Regions from separate parts of the Kitasatospora sp. NPDC087271 genome, predicted to be linked through region 2. Evidence: riboswitches for the same ligand, from Rfam matches in the RefSeq annotation. Region 2 holds a riboswitch; each other region holds the start of a gene.
The links. A riboswitch is a leader RNA that binds a small molecule or an ion and turns the genes downstream of it on or off. The one in region 2 is predicted to bind cobalamin.

Region 1 (5,013 bases), on a different contig from region 2:
CGGGTGGAGGGCGGGAAACGCCGAGCGAGCCCACACGTGTCGAGTCCCGGGAGGAGGCGCTGGCCCGGGCGGATCGGGTCCAGGACCACGTGCGCGAGCTGACGGGCCTCGAGCGGGATCCGTGGGGCAAGCTCATCGGCTACTACAGGTGCAAGGGGCGGGGGTTGGGTATCGCCGATGAGGGCGAGGCGTACCAGCTCAGTTCGGGGAACCTGTTGAAGGCCACGGACGACCAGCGTCCCGAGGTGCTGCGGGCGCTGCGGGAGAAGCTGGCGGGCGAGGGCTTCAAGATCACCTCGTCGGCGTCCGGTGCGGACGCTCAGTCCACCCCGCCCACCTGGGAGTTCGATGCCGTCCACGAGTCCGACGGCTACACCGTTTCGGCGGGCGCGTCGAAGCCCGGCCAGGGTGTGAGTGTGATGGTCGTCCTGCCCTGCCAGGCCCCGCCGTCCGCCGGTGCGGCTTCGCCCGCTCCGACGGCCACCACCTGAGGTCGGCGCGGCGGTTACGTCAACTACGCTACTGGAAAAGGTGGTTGGCGTCAGTCCCGGCACGTCGACTCGGGGCGGCGGGACGCCCCGGCGTGGGTGCGCCGGGGCGTCCGGTCAGGCGTCGGTGCGGCTCGCCGCGGTCAGCGGGGCGTACAGCTCGGGGCGGCGGGTGCGCAGCAGGCCGAACTCCCGCCAGTCCCGGCACTGGTCGAGGTCGAGGTCGGCGACGAGGACGGCGGGCCGGTCGCGCGGGGCGCGGAGCAGGATCCGGCCGTACGGGTCGGAGATGAACGACGAGCCGTAGAAGGTGGATCGGCCCTCCGTCCCGATCCGGTTGGGCACGATCATGAACAGCGCGTTGGCGAGGCCGTTGGCGCTGATGGCGTGCTCCCACATGGGCCGGGTGTCGAAGTCCGGGAGGTCCACCTCGGAGCCGATGGCGGTGGGGTGGACGAGGACTTCGGCGCCGCCGAGCGCGTAGGCGCGGGCGAGTTCGGGGAACCACTCGTCCCAGCAGGTGGGGAAGCCGAAGGCGGCGCCCTGGTGGGCCAGGACGGGGAACCCGCTGTCGCCGGGGCGGAAGCACAGGTCCTCGCGGTAGCCGGGGAAGGCCGGGATGTGGTTCTTCCGGGTCCTGGCGACGAGGGTGCCGTCGCGGTCCACGCAGACGGCCGTGTTGTAGCCGAGGCCGCCGTCCTCGGCGCGCTCGTACAGGGAGGCGTGGACGCTGATGCCGAGTTCGGCGGCGAGTTCGGCGGCGAGGCGGGTGGTGGGCCCCGTCTCGACGTCCTCCAGGTGGCGGGCGGCGCCTTCTCCCATCGGGTCGTCGGTGTTGCAGAAGTAGGGACTGCGGGTCAGCTCGGGCAGGCACACCATCGTCGCGCCCTGCGCGGCGGCGAGTGCCACGCCCTCGCGCAGTCGGGCGTCGTGCTCGGCCGGGTCGGCGTACCAGCGCATCTGCACGAGCCCGACGCGCAGCGGCGCGCGTTCGGCCGGCCTGGTGCGGCCGGGGGAGCCGAGCGGGGAGCCGAAGGAGGTGAGGACGGCGTACGAGGTCACGGGTGTTCCTTCTGTTCTCTGGCGCTGATACGGAGGTGCCGGTGAAGGCCCTGCGATATAACTGAAAGTTCAGTCAGCTTTGCTGGCGTGGTGAAAATGTAGCCATGCCGGAACGTTCCGGCAAGGGGTGGCCAGCGAATGGTGTGCGGCTGTGCGGCTGTGCGGCTGTGCGGCTGTGCGGCGACCGCGTCGGGCAGGAGATCGGCGCGGTGGAAACCCGATGGCGCAACGCGCGTGCGGGCCTCTGGACTTACTAGGACGTCCAACTATATGGTCGACGGCAGGTCCGCGGTGTCAGGGAAGCCGGTGTGAGTCCGGCACGGTCCCGCCACTGTGACCGGGGAGTTCGTCCTCGCAGACGAAGGCCACTGGCAGCCAGCCGGGAAGGCCTGGGGGCGTGCGGTGATCCGGGAGTCAGGATACCGGCCGCGGGTGTTCCGTGTTTTCCACGAGGATGGAGACGACACGCATGACCCCGGGCTGCTCCCGCTCCACTGCCGCTCCTGGTCGTCCCGTGCCCACGGCCGCCGGGGCGTCCACGCCCTGACGTTCCGTTCCGCCGCCGCACGCCCGTGCCGCGGGGCGCACCACCGTGCGCCCGCCGACCCGCGGCGGCCTCCGATCCTCCTCCTCTCCCCACCCTGTCGAGAGAAGGAACCCGATGGTCCGAGAACTGACCCACTTCGTCGCCGGCAAGCCCACCGCCGGCACCTCCGGTCGCTTCGGCGACGTGTACGACCCCAACACCGGCCGGGTGCAGGCCCGGGTGCCGCTGGCGAGCCGGGCCGAGGTCGAGGCGGTGATCGCCGACGCCGCGCAGGCCCAGCCCGGGTGGGCCGGGTGGAACCCGCAGCGACGCGCCCGCGTCCTGCTGCGCTTCCTCCAACTCGTCGAGCAGGAGAAGGAGGAACTGGCCCGGCTGCTGTCCGCCGAGCACGGCAAGACCGTGGCCGATGCCCACGGGGACGTCCAGCGCGGCCTGGAGGTCGTGGAGTTCGCCGCCGGCATCCCGCACCTGCTGAAGGGCGAGTTCAGCGACAACGCGGGCACCGGCATCGACGTGTACTCGATGCGCCAGCCGCTCGGCGTGGTCGCGGGCATCACGCCGTTCAACTTCCCGGCGATGATCCCGCTCTGGAAGGCCGCACCCGCCATCGCCTGCGGCAACGCCTTCGTCCTCAAGCCCTCGGAGCGCGACCCCTCGGTGCCGCTGCGCCTCGCCGAACTGTTCCTGGAGGCCGGGCTGCCGCCGGGCGTGCTGAACGTGGTCCACGGCGGCAAGGATGCCGTGGACACCCTGCTGGAGGACCCGCGGGTGCAGGCGGTCGGGTTCGTCGGCTCCACGCCGATCGCCCAGTACGTGTACGCCACCGCCGCCGCGCACGGGAAGCGGGCACAGTGCTTCGGCGGTGCCAAGAACCACCTGGTCGTGATGCCGGACGCCGACCTCGACCAGGCCGCGGACGCGCTGATCGGCGCCGGCTACGGCTCGGCCGGCGAGCGCTGCATGGCGATCTCGGTGGCCGTCCCGGTGGGGGAGGAGACCGCCGACGCCCTGGTGGCCAAACTGGTCGAGCGGATCGCCGCGTTGAAGGTCGGGCGCTCGGACGACCCGGCGGCGGACTTCGGCCCGCTGGTCGGCGCCGACGCGCTGGAGCGGGTCCGCGGCTACCTGGACCTCGGGGTCGAGGAGGGCGCCGAACTCGTGGTCGACGGGCGGGACTTCCGGCTGGAGGGGCACGAGGGCGGCTACTTCCTCGGCGCCTCGCTGTTCGACCGCGTCACGGCGGACATGCGGATCTACCGGGAGGAGATCTTCGGCCCCGTCCTGACCGTGCTCCGCGCCGCCGACTACGAGGAGGCGCTGCGCCTGCCCAGCGAGCACGAGTTCGGCAACGGCGTGGCCATCTACACCCGGGACGGCGACACGGCACGGGACTTCGCGCGCCGGGTGAACACCGGCATGGTCGGCGTCAACGTGCCGATCCCCGTGCCGGTCGCGTACCACACCTTCGGCGGCTGGAAGCGCTCCGGGTTCGGCGACCTCAACCAGCACGGGCCGGACTCGATCCGCTTCTACACCCGCACCCGCACCGTCACCTCGCGCTGGCCCTCCGGGGTCAAGGAGGGCGCGAGCTTCACCATCCCGACGATGGGCTGAGGGCGCCGTGCACGACCTCACAGAGGACCAGCTCGCCATCGCCGCGACCACCCGGGCCTTCGCCCGCGAACACCTGGCGCCGAACGCGGTCGCGTGGGACCAGGCCAAGCACTTCCCGGTGGACGTGCTGCGCAAGGCGGCGGACGTCGGCCTGGCCGGTGTCTACGTCCGCGAGGAGTCCGGCGGCTCCGGACTCACCCGCGCCGACGGCGTGCTCGTGTTCGAGGCGCTGGCCACCGGCTGCCCGTCCATCGCCGCCTACCTGTCCATCCACAACATGGTCGCCTGGATGATCGACCGCTACGGCGACGACGCCCAGCGCGTCCGGTGGCTGCCGGGTCTCAGCGCCATGGCGACCCCCGCCAGCTACTGCCTCACCGAGCCCGGCGCGGGCTCGGACGCGGCGGCACTGACCACCCGGGCCCGCCGGGACGGGGACCACTGGGTCCTCGACGGCGTCAAGCAGTTCATCTCGGGCGCCGGCGTCTCCCGGGTCTACCTGGTGATGGCCCGCACCGGCGGGCCGGGGGCCGGCGGGGTGTCCGCGTTCGTCGTCGAACGCGAGGACGCCGGTGTCTCGTTCGGTCCCGACGAGAAGAAGATGGGGTGGAACGCCCAGCCCACCCGCCAGGTGCTCCTGGACGGCGTCCGGCTCCCGGCCGACCGCCTCCTCGGAGCCGAGGGCGAGGGCTTCCGGATCGCCATGAACGGGCTGAACGGAGGCCGGCTCGGCATCGCCGCCTGCTCCCTCGGCGGAGCGCAGGACGCCCTGGAGCGGGCCACCGGCTACCTGGCGGACCGCGAGGCGTTCGGCGCCCGGCTCCTGCACGCCCAGGCGCTGCAGTTCCGGCTCGCCGACATGGCCACGGAGCTGGAGGCGGCCAGATCGCTGCTCTGGCGGGCCGCCTCGGCCCTGGACCGGGGGGACCCGAGGGCCCCGGAGCTGTGCGCGATGGCCAAGCGGCACGCCACCGACACCGGCTTCGAGGTCGCCAACCAGGCGCTCCAACTGCACGGCGGCTACGGCTACCTGGCCGAGTACGGCATCGAGAAGATCGTCCGCGACCTGCGGGTGCACCAGATCCTGGAAGGAACCAACGAGATCATGCGCGTCATCGTCGCCCGCGGCCTGATCGGGGCCGCGTGATGGCCGGGAACGACCTCGACGAGGTCCTGGTCCACCGCGAGGGCCGGGCGGGCCTGATCGTCCTCAACCGCCCCGCGGCCCTGAACGCCCTCACCCACGGCATGGTGCGGAGCATCTCCGACGCCCTGGACGCGTGGGAGGAGGACGAGCGGGTC
Region 2 (5,013 bases):
CAGGTAGCGGTAGGTGATCCGCCACAGCGCCTGGTAGTCGGCCGGCTTCTGGCCCGACCACCAGAACCTGCGGGAGCAGTCCTGCACGTTCATCTCGTGGTACGGGCGCAGCAGCACCGGCACGTCGTGGGCGGCCAGGTACTCCAGGTGGTCGGCCAGGTAGGACAGGTCGGTCATCAGCGCGCGGTACTCGGGGGTGTCGTGCGCGCTGTCGACGACCCGGCCGAACCAGCCCTTGTCCTTGGCGGCCGGAGAGTTCGAACAGAGCACCTGCTCGAAGGACTTGACGTCCGAACCCGGGTAGGGCTGGTGGAAGGACATGCCGACGATCCCGGCCGGCCCCCCGCCGTTGTCGGGCAGTTCGGTGGTGGTGCCGTCGCAGTTGTGCTGGACGCCGGCCGTGCCGTAGCTGCCGTCGTCGGCGCGCGGGTGACCGGACCAGACGGCGGAGAGCAGGTCGACGGCGTCGTCGGTGTACTGCCAGCCGGCCCGGCAGGTGGGCCACCGGCCGGCCGAGTAGGAGCGCGGGTCGCCGACGCCCCAGCCGGTCTGGCCGTAGCCGGGGCCGAGGTCGGTCTCGACGAAGCCGGGCAGCTTGCCGGTGAGGTCGGCGGCCTTCTTGTAGTAGTAGCCGACCTGCTTGGTGCCGCGGTAGTCGCCGTACTCGGGGTTGTTGCGCTCGTTGTGCGCCTCGACGTGCTGGCCGATGACCGTCCCGCCGCTCTGCCCGGTGCGGGCCCGGCCCTCCAGGTCGGCGAGCAGCTGCTGGACGGCCCGGGCGTTCGGCGAGGCCTGCGGATCCCGGGCGAGCAGGTCCCGGCCGACCTCCGGCGGCAGGGTGCGGCCGGGGAGGCCGACCGTCACCGGGACGCGGGCGGGCCGTTCGCCGTCGGCCCGGCCGTCACGCTGCAACAGCGCCACGGCGCCCGCGGCGACCACGACCCCGGCCGCGGCCAGGACGGCGGGCTTGCCGCGCAGGGCTCTGGGCAGGGCCACGGACCGCTCCTCCGGTTGCTCGCCGGCACCGGCCCAGGCGGACACAACCGGAACACTCGTGCGAATGACTGCCCCGAGAGCCTGCCACACTCCCCCGGCACCGGCGAGCGAACCCGCCGGGGCCGGGGTGTCACGGCGGATCAGCCGGCCGCGGCGGCCCCCGACGCACCCGGCGCACCCGGCGCGGCCGCGGACGCGGCCTTGGCGCGCTGGAGCAGCTGGCCCTTCACGTGCTCGCCGAAGCCGGCGGCCGCCGCGGTGGCGGCGGCGTCGGCGGTGTCGCCGCCCTTCGCCGAGCCCTCGACCGTGAAGTAGGCGTACCGGCCCAGGGTGTTGTGCGTGTTGGTGCAGCCCGGAGTGGCGCAGAAGGCCGGCGCGCCCGGCGCGACGGCGCCCTTGAGGTGGCCGGTGTAGCTCTTCATCGAGGTCTCGGCCTGGATCTTGTGGTCGAAGACCGCGACGCCGACGGTCACCGCGCTGTCGCCGGAGACGTAGGTCGCCCGGAGCACCTTCTGGCAGCCCTGGTCACCGAGGACCTTGCCGAGCCCGCCGGTCGTCGAGTTCCCGTCCCAGCAGGGCGAGTCCAGCGAGACGAAGGTCCGGTTCCAGGTGGCGCCGTTGACCGTCACCTGGAGCGCGGAGAACAGTGCCCCCGCGTCCTGCGGCGCCGGGTCGGTGGCGGCCTCCCAGATCGGCTTCGACGGGTCGTCCGGCGCGCCGCCCGGGGTGCCGGACGGGTTCCCGCCCGGGGTCGCGGCGGCACTCGGCGCGGCACCCGATGCGGCGGAGGACGGCCGGTTGGAGGCCGAGGCGATCGGCCCGGCGACCGGCTTGTCGCCGCCGCCCTTCGTCAGCAGCACCGCCCCGCCCGCGATCAGGCCGCCGACCAGGACGACCGCGACCGCCACGCCGAGGGCCCGCAGCCGGCGGCGGCGCTTGCCGTCCGCCGCGTTGCGGTCGGCCAGCGCCTCCCAGTTCGGCTCGGCGCGCTGCGGCGCCTGGGGCTGCGGGTACGACTGCGGATGCGGCTGGGGGTGTGCCTGGGGGTTCGGCTGGGGGTGCGGCTGCCACTGCGGCGGCAGCTGCTGCCCTGGCGGTCCCGGCTGCGGCAGCGGAGGCTGCCCCGGCGGACCGGGCTGCGCCACCGGCTGCGCGGGCGGCACCGGAGGCCCGTACGAGGCCGGCGGCGGCCCGAAGCCCCCGCTCGGCGGCAACACCGGACCGGGCACCACCGGCGGCTGCTGACCGTGCGCGTCCCCCGGCCCGGGGGGAGGCGTTCCCTGCGGACCCTGCCCGGGTGCGCCAGTTCCGTCGCTCACGCGCCCCCTCGCTTCGCTCGATGATCGCTTCGCGAAACGCGCCCCTCGGCGCTTCGCTCGCTCATGCGCCCAGATCGTAGGGCATGCCCGCGGCAACCGGTCCGCCTGGTGACCGTTCCGTATCGAAACCAGGACGCCGGGGCCCGGAATCAAGGCGCCGGGAGCCCGGAATCAGGGCGCCGGGAGCCCGGATCCGAGGCGCCCCAAGGCCACGACCCGCCCCCTCCCGGCACCCCCGGTCATCGCTCCGACACACCGCGCCGTACTACATGTGGGGTCGCATCAGAGAGACACCACTAGATGTATGCTCAATCCTGCTGTCGATGCAGGGGAACCCGGTGCGAATCCGGGACTGCCCCGCAGCGGTGAGCGGGCGGCTCCAGTAGCCGCCCCGCGAGTCCGAGTACCTGCCGACGGTGTGCGCACGGGCCCTCCCGCAGAGGCCGCGCCAGCACGAGAACTACCTTCCGGGCCTCGCGGGCGGGCCGGGGACGCCACCGTCGCGCGACGCTTCCTGCGTACGTGCCGTGCTCCCCTGCCCCGAACGGCCCGGTACCCCCGATCACCGCCGCCGATCGCCGCCAGGAGAGAGCGCCTTGACCACCGCTGCCTCAGCCACCCTGCCCGCCCAGGGCACCGGCCCCGCCCCCACCGACCCGACGGTCTCCGACCCCGGCGGCGCGCTCCTTCGGCTGCTCACCGACCGCAGCGTCGATCTCCCCCAGGTGGACCCCGGCCATGTCGCCGCCGCCGCGCTGCGCGGCCGCCACGCCGGCTCGGACTTCGCCGAGCTGCGCGGGCTGGCCGTGGACGCCGCCGCGTCGATGATCGCCGAGGACCCCCAGTACTCGAAGCTGGCCGCCCGGCTGCTCGCCCTGGAGATCGTCGACGAGGCGAACAGCCAGGGCTCGCGCTCCTTCGCCGCCTCGATCGCCGTCGGCCACGCCGAGGGCCTGATCGGCGACACCACCGCCGCCTTCGTCACCAAGCACGCCGCCGCCCTGGACGCGCTGATCGACGCGCACGGCGACGACCGCTTCGAGTACTTCGGCCTGCGCACCGTGCAGTCCCGCTACCTGCTGCGCCACCCGATCACCCGCAAGGTCATCGAGACCCCGCAGCACTTCCTGCTCCGCGTCGCCTGCGGCCTGGCGGTCGGCGACAGCGAGCAGTCGGTGCGGGAGGTCGCCGAGCTGTACGGCCTGATGAGCCGGCTGGAGTACCTGACCTCCTCGCCGACCCTGTTCAACTCCGGCACCCGGCACCCGCAGATGTCGAGCTGCTACCTGCTCGACTCCCCGCTGGACAACCTGGACTCGATCTACAACCGCTACGCGCAGATCGCCCGGCTGTCCAAGCACGCCGGCGGCATCGGCCTGTCCTACTCGCGCATCCGCTCGCGCGGCAGCCTGATCCGCGGCACCAACGGCAAGTCCAACGGCATCGTCCCGTTCCTGCGCACCCTCGACTCCTCGGTCGCCGCCGTCAACCAGGGCGGCCGCCGCAAGGGCGCGGCCTGCGTCTACCTGGAGACCTGGCACGCCGACGTCGAGGAGTTCCTGGAGCTCCGCGACAACACCGGCGAGGAGGCGCGGCGCACCCACAACCTCAACCTGGCTCACTGGATCCCGGACGAGTTCATGCGCCGGGTCAACGCCAACGAGGACTGGTCGCTGTTCTCCCCCGCCGACGTGCCCGAGCTCGTCGACCTGTGGGGCTCCGACTTCGACGAGGCCTACCGCAAGGCCGAGCTGGCCGGCAAGGCCGTGCGCACCATCCCCGCGCAGACCCTGTACGCCCGGATGATGCGCACCCTGGCGCAGACCGGCAACGGCTGGATGACCTTCAAGGACGCCTCCAACCGCGCCGCCAACCAGACCGCGCTGCCCGGCCGCACGGTGCACTCCTCGAACCTGTGCACCGAGATCCTGGAGGTCACGGACGACTCCGAGACCGCCGTCTGCAACCTCGGCTCGGTCAACCTCGGCGCCCACGTCGCCCCGGGGGCCTCCGTCGACGACCTGCTCGGCGCCATGGACTGGGAGCGCCTCGACGCCACCGTCCGCACCGCCGTGACGTTCCTCGACCGCGTGGTGGACATCAACTTCTACCCGACCACCGAGGCCGGCACCTCCAACTCCCGCTGGCGCCCGGTCGGCCTCGGCGTGATGGGCCTCCAGGACGTCTTCTTCAAGCTGCGGATCGACTTCGACTCCGCCGAGGCCGCGCGACTGTCCACCCTCATCGCCGAGCGCATCATGCTCACCGCGTACGAGCGCTCCGCCGACCTGGCCGAGCAGCTGGGCCGCCACGAGGCCTACGGCGAGACCCGCGCCGCCCGCGGCGAGCTGCACATCGACCACTTCCCGACGGCCGCCCCGCAGTGGGCCGACCGCTGGACCGCGCTGCGCGCCCGCATCGCCGAGACCGGCCTGCGCAACTCGCTGCTGCTGGCCATCGCGCCGACCGCGACCATCGCGTCCATCGCCGGCGTCTACGAGTGCATCGAGCCGCAGGTCTCCAACCTGTTCAAGCGCGAGACGCTGTCCGGCGAGTTCCTCCAGGTCAACCCGTACCTGGTGCGCGAGCTCAAGGAGCTCGGCGTCTGGGACCAGCAGACCCGCGACGCCCTGCGCGAGGCCAACGGCTCCGTCCAGGAGCTGGGCTGGCTGCCCGCCGAGGTCCGCTCGCTCTACCG
Region 3 (5,013 bases), on a different contig from region 2:
TGAAGCCGCCGCCGGGCTTGAACTGCTGGGCGATCAGGAAGTCGACGGGGCTCTTGCCGGTGCCGCTGGTGAAGTCGGTGCCCTGGGGGTTGATGCCGCAGGCGTTGAGGCCGGAGACGGCCCAGCCGTTGGAGTCGGTGTTGACGCCGAACATGGCGTTGAAGGCGCCGGAGGCGGTGAGCTTGCCCTTGAGGAAGTTCTTGGCGGCGACGATCGCCGGGTCGGTGGCGGCGACGCCCCCGGTGCAGAGCGAGGCCATGGCGGCGCCGGTCATGTCGATGTCGCTGCCCTGGGCGAGGGCGTTCGGGTCGCCCGCGGCCTTGCTGAAGTTCCAGCCGCCATCGTTGTGCTGGTTGGCGCGCACCGCGGTGACGGAGGCGTCGAGCAGCGGCTGCGGGACGCGAGGGCTGCCGGCCTGGGTTTTGGCGCCCGCGAGGGCGAGGAGGCCGAAGACGGTGCCGTTGAAGTTGGCGGACGGGCCGTAGTAGCCGGGTTCGGCGGTCTGCCAGTAGGCGGCGAGGTCGGCGACGAGGTTGCGGCCCGGGCCGACCCGGGCGGGGTCGATGCCGGCGGCGTAGGCGTTGAGGATGCCGCGCTCGTAGTCCGTGACGACCGGCGAGGCGCTCGGCCAGCCGGGGGCGGCGAGCTGGCCGCGGTAGACCAGGCGGGCGTTCTTGGTGGGGTCGCCGCCGGGGGTGACGTCCGCGGCGGCCGTGCCGGCGGCCGCGAGTGCGCTGAACGCCCACTCGTTGGAGAGCCCGCCGCCGGTGACGTAGCTGCCGTCGGCGGCCTGGAGCGACTTCAGGTAGGTGACGCCGGTGCTCTTCGAGGTGGCTATCTGGGTCGGGCTGGCCGTCGCGTGGGCGGGGACGGCGGAGAGCAGGAGCGCGCCGGCCGTCAGGGCGACGGTGACGGCGGAGGCGGCGCGGGAAGGTGTGGTCCGCGAGGGGGCGAGGAGGGACATGGGACAGGCTCCTTGGGGTGGCGGGCGCCGACCCTGCCCCGGAGTTCCGGCGTCCGTTGGAGGGCGCGCGACTGCCGGAGCGGTCGCCGCCCGGATCGCGTGGGCCGGCTTTCGCCATGGTGCGTGGCCGGGCGGGCATTCGGGCTCAGGGCGGCGCGATCGCCACCCCACACCGCTGCGCGTCAGCCCCGGATTCGCACCGGGTTCCCCCGCTCGGCCACCGCGGACGCTACCGCACGGCGCACCGGCCTACGAGGTGACGTAGTCGATATGACGACCCGTTGACTCCCGTTCGACCGGCGTGGTCTGATGAACCGATTTTTTGCCCTCGGCATTCAGGGGAAGCCGGTCCAACTCCGGCGCTGACCCGCAACCGTGGACCCACCTGTGGTGGGTGAGCCGGAATGCCTGGACCGGGGGCCTGTTCACAGAGCACTTGCGTCGTCGCGGACTACGACGCGGTCCGGACGGTCCCTGCCCAGGAGACCGTGGGCTGCGCCGTTGCGTCCTGCGTCGACCGACCAGGGAGTCGTCGTGAGGGTCAGCAGCAGTCGCACACGTCACAGGAACCGGGACCTCGCCTCCTTGGTGGTCGCCGGTGCTGTCGCGGTCGCCGCCTGCGGAAGCGTCCTGTTCGGGCGCCCCGGTACCGCGGCCGCCGACCCGATCGAGCAGTGCACGGCGACGACGGGCGCGATCGTCGCCGTCGACTTCACCCACTGGGGCGGCGGCGTCGTCCGGGGCTGCGACGCCCACCCCACGACCGGGATGAACCTGCTGCACGCCGCCGGCTTCACCACCGCCGGAACCGAGCACGACGGACCCGCCTTCATCTGCCGACTCGGAACCGGGACCTTCAACAGCGGCACCCAGTACCCGACGCCGGCCGAGGAACCCTGCGTCAACACCCCGCAGGCCACCGCGTACTGGTCGTACTGGATCGCCGAACCCGGCCAACAGGCGTGGTCCTACAGCCGGTTCGGCGCCGGGACGCAGAAGCCCAAGCCCGGCGAGGTCGAGGCCTGGGTGTACGGCGGCACCGACATCGGCGGCACCAGCGGGGCGCCGGGCTTCACGCCGGACTCCGTCCGGGCGAAGAGCGGCGGCTCGTCGGCTTCGCCGTCCGCCTCGCTGTCACCCTCGGCGACCCCGAGCCCGACTCCGACCTCGACTTCGACCGGGCCGTCCGCCACCGGTGATCCGGTGGCCGCCGCGGCCTGGCTGGCCCGTCAACTCGTCGGCGGCGACCACATGGAGAACTGGGCCGTCGAGGGCCCGGACTACCCCCGGACCGCCCTCACCGCCATCGCCCTCGCCGCCGCCGGCACGCAGGACCCGGCGCTGCGCCGGACGACCGCCTTCCTCTCCGCCCACGCCGACGCCTTCCTGTATCCCGACGGACCGGCCGGCCGGCCCGATGCGAAGGCCGCTGCACTGCTGGCCCTCGTCGCCGAGAGCACCGGTGGCGATCCCCGGGCCTTCGGCGGCCGGGACCTGATCGCCGCGCTCACCGGCCACGTCTGCACGGCGGCGGGGGAGAACGGCAAGTGCACCGCCGCCGGGGACTTCCTCGGCGCGGCCTCGCCCTGGGTCCAGTCCCTCGGCGTCATCGCCCTCCAGCGCGCCGGCGTCACGCCACCCGCCCCGGCGCTCGCCCGCTTCACGGTGCTCCAGTGCGCCGACGGCGGGGTGGCCGGATCGATGATCGTCGCCGGCGACCACTGCGAGTCCGACCCGCTCACCACCGGCCTCGCGGTCCTCGCCCTGCGCACGGCCCCCGGGTACGAGACGGCCGCGAAGAAGGCGTCGGACCAGCTCGCGGCCGGACAGCAGGCCGACGGTTCCCTCCTCCCGTACCTCGGCGCCCCCGGTGACACCATCAGCACCGCGAGCGCGGCCCAGGCGTTCAGGGCCACCGGACAGGACACCCGCCGGGCTGCCGCCACGGCCTGGCTCGCCGCCCGGCAGGGAACGGACGGCGGCTTCGGCCCCGACGCGTCGACCACCGACCCGGACCCGGCGGCCACCGAGCAGGCGATCCTGGCCCTGACCGGCACCGACCTCACCAGCGTCCGGCACAACCCGGACGCCACCACCCCGCCGACGACACCCGCCAGCACGCCGCCGACCTCGCCCGCGACCACGCCGCCCGCCGGGAGAACCCCCGACGCCGCCAAGGGCAGCGCCTACCTCACCGACCCGTCCCGCCTGATCAACGGCCGCTACTACGAGGGCTTCCCGGCCTTCGCCGACTTCGGCCTCACCATCGACGGCGCCTACGCCCTCGCGGCCACCGGCACCGACGACGCCGCGCTGCGCAGGATCGTCGACTTCCTGGACCAGCCGGGCAAGGACGCCAGCGAGCGCACCGTCAACGACTGGACCGGCATCGGCACCGAGTACGCAGGCGGCGGCTCGATCGGAAAGGAGGCGCTGCTCGCCGAGGCGGTCGGCCGCAACCCGCGCGCCTTCGGCGGCCACGACCTGATCGCCGCCCTGGCCGCCCTCGTGTGCACCAAGGCCGACCAGAGCACCGGCTGCGCGGCGCCCGGCAACTACACCTACGCGACCTCGGTGTTCTCCCAGGCGCTCGGCATCATGGCCCAGCTCCGGGCCGGGGACTCGACGAACGCGGCTCCCGCGATCGCCTACCTGAAGGGCCTCCAGCACCAGGACGGATCGTGGCCGAGCCTGATCCCCGTCACCGGTGACTCCGACGTGGACAGCACGGCGATGGCCGTCATGGCCCTCGCCCTCGTGCCGGGCGACGAAGCCGCGCGGGCCGTCGACCAGGGCCTCGGCTGGCTCGCCGCGCGGCAACTGCCCGACGGCGGCTTCCCGGGAGCGGCCGGCGACTCGACCAACTCGGCCGCGCTAGCCATCCAGGGCATGACACTGCGCCAGTCCACGTACGGCGCCCAGATCGCCAAGGCGCGCGACTTCCTGTCGGGCCAGCAGAACGGCGACGGCGGGTTCAACGTGGCCTCCGCCGGGCAGCCGGGATCGGACGTCCGCGCGTCCACGCAGGTGCTCGGCGGTGCCACCGGGATCTCGTTCGGCACGCTGTTCCGGGAGCTCGGGGGAACGTCGACGCCGACGCCCACTCCGACTTCCACCGGGACGGCGACCCCGACGGCGACCCCGACGGGTTCGCCGACCAGCACCCCGACCGGCACGCCCACGGGCACACCGACCGGCACACCTACGAACATTCCCACGAACACGCCGGGCCCGACGGGCTTGCCCGCCACGGCTGGGCCCTCGGACACCGCCGCTCCCTCGACCGGCGACGGTTCGGCCACCTGGTCGGCCGGCGGCATCGACGCCCCGGCCGATGGCAGGGGCGCGCCCGCCGGTGGCGCGGCGGCGCAGACCGGCTCCGGCAGCCTGGCCGGGACCGGAACCCAGGCCCTGACGCTGACGGCGGGTGCGGGTGTGCTGACCGCGCTCGGTGCGGCGGCGGTCCACGTCGCCCGACGCCGCGCCGCGGCCGCCCCGGGGCGGCACCGGTGAGCCGGGGACTCGGCGGGCGGCTCGGCCGGCTGTCCGGGGCGGCGGCCCTGACCTTCGCCCTCGCGTTCGGCGGCGTCGCCGCGGGCACCGCCCCTGCGTCCGCGGCGCCGCTGCCGATCGACCAGTGCACCACCACCTCCGGCGTGGTGCTCGCCGTGGACTTCAGCAAGTGGGGCGGCCCGCTGCTGCGCTCCTGCGGGACCACCCCGACCACCGGCTTCACCCTGCTCAACCAGGGCGGCTGGCAGACCACCGGGACCGGGCACGACGGTCCGGCGTTCATCTGCCGGATCGGCTACAGCGGCTTCCAGGGCGGCAAGCAGTTCCCGGCCCCGGACCAGGAGAAGTGCGTTCTGACGCCCCCGGCCACGGCCTACTGGTCGTACTGGCACGCCGATCCGGGCCAGAACGAGTGGTCCTACAGCCAGCTCGGCGCGATGAGCTACCAGCCGAAGCCCGGCAGCGTCGACCTCTGGATCTTCGGTGGCACCAACGTCGAGGGCACCGAGGGGCGGCCGGGCTTCTCACCGGACAGC
Region 4 (5,013 bases), on a different contig from region 2:
CAGACCAGCGTGGTGACGCCGGCCTCGTCGCTCTCCTGCGGGAGCAGCGCGATCGCCGGGTTGACCCGGTCGCGGGCGGCGGCGACGTCGAAGCCGCCGAGGGCGGCCCGGGTGAGCGCCCCGGTGCCGAGCCGGACGACCCGGGCGGTGGGGTGGAGCTGGCGGAGCAACGCGAGCCCGGGCGCGTGCGCCGTCGCGCGCGGGACGGCGAGGGTGGTGGCGTACTCGACCTGGTGGGCGAGCGCCTCCGCGCGGGTCCGCTGGTCCTGGCGGGCGGTGTGCTCGCCGTGCTCCACCAGGTCGTCGGAGACGGAGAGTTCGCCGATCAGCCGGTCCGGGTCGACGGCCGTGACCACGCCCGCGAGTTCGACGGCGTCCTCCAGGTGGCGGCCGTCCGCCTCTCCCCCGGCGATCACCTCGACGGCCGGGTGCGGGTCGCTGCCGCCCCACAGTTCGACGATCGCGAGCCCGTACCGGCCCTCGTCGGCGATCCGCAGCAGTCGCGGCAGCAGGTCCTCGCGCAGGGCGCAGCAGGGGCAGTCGTTCACCAGCGGGACGTCGGCGGCGTCGAACCCGCCTCCCGCGTCGCGCAGTTCACGGTGGACGACGCCCTGCGAGGCCTCCCGCAGGTCATGGTGGAGGACCACCGCGTCCACCGCGGCCGCCGCCAACTCCCGGACGGCGGCGCGGCGTTCGTCGGCGTGCAGTCCGGCGACGACCACCACGGGCAGTTTGATCCCGTCCACGCCGCTCACCAGCTGGCCTTGCGGACGCCGGGCAGGTGGCCGGCGTGGGCGTGGACGCGGAGGTTGACCCGGGAGAGGCCGAAGGCGCGCAGGTAGCCGCGGGGGCGGCCGTCGACGGCGTCGCGGTTGCGGATCCGGGTGGCGCTGGCGTCGCGGGGCTGGCGGGCGAGTTCGGCCTGGGCGTCCGCGCGTTCGGCGGGGGCGGTGCCGGGGTGGGCGATGATCCGCTTGAGCTCGGCGCGGCGCTCGGCGTACCGGGCCACGACGGCGCGGCGCTGCTCGTTCTTGGCGATCTTGCTCTGCTTGGCCATCAGACCTTCCCCCCTCGGGCGCGGATGCGGGCGACGGCGGCCTCGATGCCGATCGTGTCGATGGTGCGGATGCCCTTGGCGCTGAGGGTGAGCCGGACGTACCGGCCCTCACCGGGCAGCCAGTAGCGCTTGTGCTGGATGTTGGGGTCGAAGCGGCGGCGGGTGCGGCGGTGCGAGTGCGAGATCGCGTTGCCGAATCCGGGCCGGCGGCCGGTGAGTTGGCAGTGGGCGGACATGGGTGCTCCCTGACGTCCGGGAATGGGCGGGACGGAGCTCACGTTACACCAGATGAAAATGACTTCCATTTCGGTGTACGGTTTCGCCCCAGCCCCGAACACCCCGCCAACCCGGGAGGACACCCATGGCCCGCAGCGAACTGCGCCCCGTCATCAAGCTCCGCTCCACCGCCGGCACCGGCTACACGTACGTGACCCGCAAGAACCGCCGCAACGACCCTGACCGGATGATCCTGCGCAAGTACGACCCGGTCGCGCGCCGGCACGTCGACTTCCGCGAAGAGCGCTGAACCCCGCCCGCCCGACGACCGGCACCGACCCGCAGCGACGAAACGGCGCCTCCCCCGGGATCCCGGGGGAGGCGCCGTCGCTGCTCGCTGCCGTCGCTGATCGCAGCCGTCGCTACTCGGCGGCCACCCAGCGCTTCTCCACCCGGGCCAGCTTCCAGTAGGCGATCGCCGCGGCCCAGACCACCACGAACAGCCCGGCGATCGCGTAGCCGACGTTGTCCAGCGAGATGCCCGCGATCCAGCCGGTGACCGGGTCGGTCAGATCGAGCTTCTCGTGCAGCACGCCGACCAGTTCGATGGTGCCGATGACGAAGGCCACCGCGATCGACAGCCCGGTGATCGTCAGGTTGTAGTACACCTTCCGGACCGGGTTCGCGAAGGCCCACTGGTACGCGAAGTTCATGAACGTCCCGTCCAGGGTGTCGAACAGGCTCATCCCGGCCGCGAACAGCAGCGGCAGGCAGACGATCGCGTACCAGGGCAGCCCGGCCGCCGCGCCCGACCCGGCCATCACCATCAGGGTGACCTCGGTCGCGGTGTCGAAGCCCAGCCCCAGCACCATGCCCACCGGGAACATCTGCCCGGGCCGGGTGATCGACCGGGTCGCCCGGTTCAGCACCCGGGCCATGAAGCCGCGCGAGTTGAGGTGCTCCTCCAGCTGCGCCTCGTCGTACGACCCGGCCCGCATCGCCCGGAACACCTTGAGTATGCCGAGCAGCGCGGCCAGGTTGAGCGCGCCGATCAGGTAGAGGAACGCGCCGGAGGCCGTCGTGCCGACCATCCCGAGCCACTTGTGGGTGGCCGAGTCGTCGTCCATCAGCGTGCTGGCCAGCTGCGCGCCGCCCGCCACCAGGGCGGCCATCAGCACCACCATCGAGGAGTGCCCGAGGGCGAACCAGAAGCCGACCGAGACCGGCCGCTTGCCGTCCGCCATCAGCTTGCGGGTGGTGTTGTCGATCACCGCGATGTGGTCGGCGTCGAAGGCGTGCCGCATGCCGAGGGTGTACGCGGTGATCCCGAGGCCCACCCCGAAGACCTGGGTGCCGACCGCGTAGTTGTGGGGCGCGACCAGGAAGACGAGCGTCCCGAAGGCCACCACGTGCATGGCCAGGATCACCCCCATCAGCCCGGCCGTGCGGACGGTGTCCTCGCGCTTCCAGCGGAACGTGGGCAGCACGGACGGTGTCGCCGGCGCCTCGGCGGCGGCGGCGGTTTCGGGCAGGGTCATTCGGGTCACGCTCCAGCACCTCGTGGAAACACTTCGTGAGATGCCGTGGCCGGTCTCCTGGCTTACGGGGGTCCCGTACCCGCCTTCCCAGGTGCGCGAGGCTCCCAGTGGCGTCGTGGGTACGGACGTCTCTCCATCGTCGACGATCACGATGGCCCGATCACAGTGGCGAGGGCCGCTCCGGACTGGGACCCCTGAGGATCCGTCACCGGTCTTCCCGAGCACCACGGCGGGGAACACCGTAGGGGCCAGGACCCACCCTTGCAAGGCTGCGCACCTGCGCAGGTGTCCAGGATCACAGGCCCCCTCCTGCAACAATGTGCGCATGCATCTCGTACCGGCCGACCGCGCGGGCCACCGCACCATCGACGGACACCGGGTCTGCGAGGCCATCGCCGCGATCGGCGACCCCGCGCACGTCCGCACCTGGGCCGAGCGGTTCTCCCTGCTCGCCGACCCCGGGCGGCTCGCCCTCCTGCTCGCCCTCCACCGGGCCGGCCCGCTCGCCGTCTCCGACCTCGCCGTCGCCACCGGCATGCGCGACCCCGCCGTGTCCCAGGCCCTGCGGCTGCTCCGCACCGCGGGCGTGGTCACCGGAGACAAGGACGGGCGGGTCGTGCGCTACCGGCTCGTGGACGAGGCCCTGCGCCCCCTCCTCGACGCGTGCGCCGCCGCCGAACACCACGAGCCCAACACGGCCGTCGGCTGACCGGCTCCCCCCCCCCCCCCCCGGAGGACGCGCCGGGGCCCGGCCGGAGCAACCCTCGAACGCGGTCAGGCCGCCTGGCAGGCGGGGCACCAGAAGAGGTTGCGCGCGGCGTGCTGCTCCGTCCGGACGTCGGTGCCGCAGACCAGGCAGGGCATCGCGGCCCGCCGGTAGACGTACACCTCGCCGCCGTGGTCGTCGACGCGCGGCGGGCGGCCCATCGCCTCGGGGGTGTGCTCGGGGCGGACGGTGTCGATCCGGCCCGCGCCGACGCCCTCGTGCATCAGGGCGACCAGGTCGGCCCAGATCGCGTCCCACTCGCCCCGGGTGAGGTCGCGGCCGGCGCGGTGCGGGTTGATCCCGTGGCGGAACAGCACCTCGGCCCGGTAGACGTTGCCCACCCCGGCCAGCACCTTCTGGTCCATCAGCAGCGCGGCGACGGTCGTCCGGCTGGCCGATATCCGGCGCCAGGCGGCCTGCGGGTCGGCGTCGGCGCGCAGCGGGTCGGGGCCCAGCCGGGCCGCGACGGCGGCCTTCTCCGCGCCGGTGACCAGCGCGCAGGTGTTGGGGCCGCGCAGGTCTGCGTAGCCGTCGTCGTTGGCCAGCCGCAGCCGGACCAGGCCGACCGGCTCGGGCGCGGGCCCGGTGCCGAAGGCGAAGCCGCCGTAGAGGCCGAGGTGGACGTGCACCCAGGCGCCCTCCTCGAAGCCGAGGAACAGGTGCTTGCCGACGGCTTCGGCCGCGGTGAGCAGCTGCCCGTCGATGGCCTTGGCCTCGTCGGCGAACCGGCCCTGCGGGCTGGACACCTCGACCGGGCGGCCGCCGAAGGCCTTCCGGTTCTCGGCGGCGAGGCGGTGGATGATGTGGCCTTCCGGCACGGGCGTCAGCTCCCCCGGGGTGGTTCGACAGGACCCGCACATCATCGCAGCCGGCACCGACACCGCCGGATCGTCGCAGGTCAGCGCACCGGCATGCCCATCAGCCGGGCCAGGATGACGCGGTCCAGCTCGGCGGCGGTGCCGGCCACGTCCAGGTACGAGTTGTCGATGATCGGCAGCCCGGAGTTGTACCAGCCGGCCATCCGGCCGTGGATCCGCGCCACCTCCTCGTCACCGAGCCGCCGGGTGCCGCCGCGCCGGGCGTTGCGGTGCAGCACGGAGTCCAGGCTGGGCAGCAGCACGACCGGGATCATGCCGGGGCCGATGTGCCGCTTCCAGCCGCCGAGGCCGATGGCCGGGCGGTCCGGGAAGACGGCGTCGTCGATGATGCAGGAGATGCCGTTGGCGAGGTAGTTGCGGCAGGCGAAGCCGCAGGTGCGGCGGGCCAGCCGGTACTGCGCCTCGGAGGCGTCGTTCCAGCCGGACTGCGGGTTGGCGAAGCCGGACTGCACCCACTCGCGGACGTCGTCCAGGCTGATGTGCGCGGTCGGGCTGGGCCGGCGCTCGGCCCAGTACCGGGCGACGGTGGTCTTGCCGGCCCCGGCCGGGCCGATCAGC

Region 1: another riboswitch for cobalamin. It lies ahead of ACIO9K_RS33810 (CoA-acylating methylmalonate-semialdehyde dehydrogenase); the one in region 2 lies ahead of ACIO9K_RS19415 (ribonucleoside-diphosphate reductase subunit alpha).
Region 3: another riboswitch for cobalamin. It lies ahead of ACIO9K_RS33760 (prenyltransferase/squalene oxidase repeat-containing protein); the one in region 2 lies ahead of ACIO9K_RS19415 (ribonucleoside-diphosphate reductase subunit alpha).
Region 4: another riboswitch for cobalamin. It lies ahead of ACIO9K_RS14870 (HoxN/HupN/NixA family nickel/cobalt transporter); the one in region 2 lies ahead of ACIO9K_RS19415 (ribonucleoside-diphosphate reductase subunit alpha).

The regions. Positions count from the first base shown of each region.
Region 1 covers NZ_JBIUYQ010000032.1:30,320-35,332, reverse strand. Annotated here, with positions in the region: gene ACIO9K_RS33820 (hypothetical protein) at 165-491, shown strand; gene ACIO9K_RS33815 (nitrilase-related carbon-nitrogen hydrolase) at 606-1,550, opposite strand; cobalamin riboswitch at 1,805-1,996, shown strand; gene ACIO9K_RS33810 (CoA-acylating methylmalonate-semialdehyde dehydrogenase) at 2,212-3,711, shown strand; gene ACIO9K_RS33805 (acyl-CoA dehydrogenase family protein) at 3,719-4,858, shown strand; gene ACIO9K_RS33800 (enoyl-CoA hydratase/isomerase family protein) at 4,858-5,013, shown strand, end outside.
Region 2 covers NZ_JBIUYQ010000010.1:225,757-230,769, forward strand. Annotated here, with positions in the region: gene ACIO9K_RS19405 (glycoside hydrolase family 26 protein) at 1-996, opposite strand, end outside; gene ACIO9K_RS19410 (hypothetical protein) at 1,137-2,159, opposite strand; cobalamin riboswitch at 2,603-2,745, shown strand; gene ACIO9K_RS19415 (ribonucleoside-diphosphate reductase subunit alpha) at 2,912-5,013, shown strand, end outside.
Region 3 covers NZ_JBIUYQ010000032.1:18,941-23,953, reverse strand. Annotated here, with positions in the region: gene ACIO9K_RS33765 (hypothetical protein) at 1-964, opposite strand, end outside; cobalamin riboswitch at 1,098-1,174, opposite strand; cobalamin riboswitch at 1,252-1,395, shown strand; gene ACIO9K_RS33760 (prenyltransferase/squalene oxidase repeat-containing protein) at 1,499-4,477, shown strand; gene ACIO9K_RS33755 (hypothetical protein) at 4,474-5,013, shown strand, end outside.
Region 4 covers NZ_JBIUYQ010000007.1:213,143-218,155, reverse strand. Annotated here, with positions in the region: gene ACIO9K_RS14890 (CobW family GTP-binding protein) at 1-746, opposite strand, end outside; gene rpsN (30S ribosomal protein S14) at 752-1,057, opposite strand; gene rpmB (50S ribosomal protein L28) at 1,057-1,293, opposite strand; gene rpmG (50S ribosomal protein L33) at 1,419-1,583, shown strand; gene ACIO9K_RS14870 (HoxN/HupN/NixA family nickel/cobalt transporter) at 1,696-2,811, opposite strand; cobalamin riboswitch at 2,841-3,055, opposite strand; gene ACIO9K_RS14865 (metalloregulator ArsR/SmtB family transcription factor) at 3,137-3,520, shown strand; gene ACIO9K_RS14860 (DNA-formamidopyrimidine glycosylase family protein) at 3,586-4,395, opposite strand; gene ACIO9K_RS14855 (AAA family ATPase) at 4,476-5,013, opposite strand, start outside.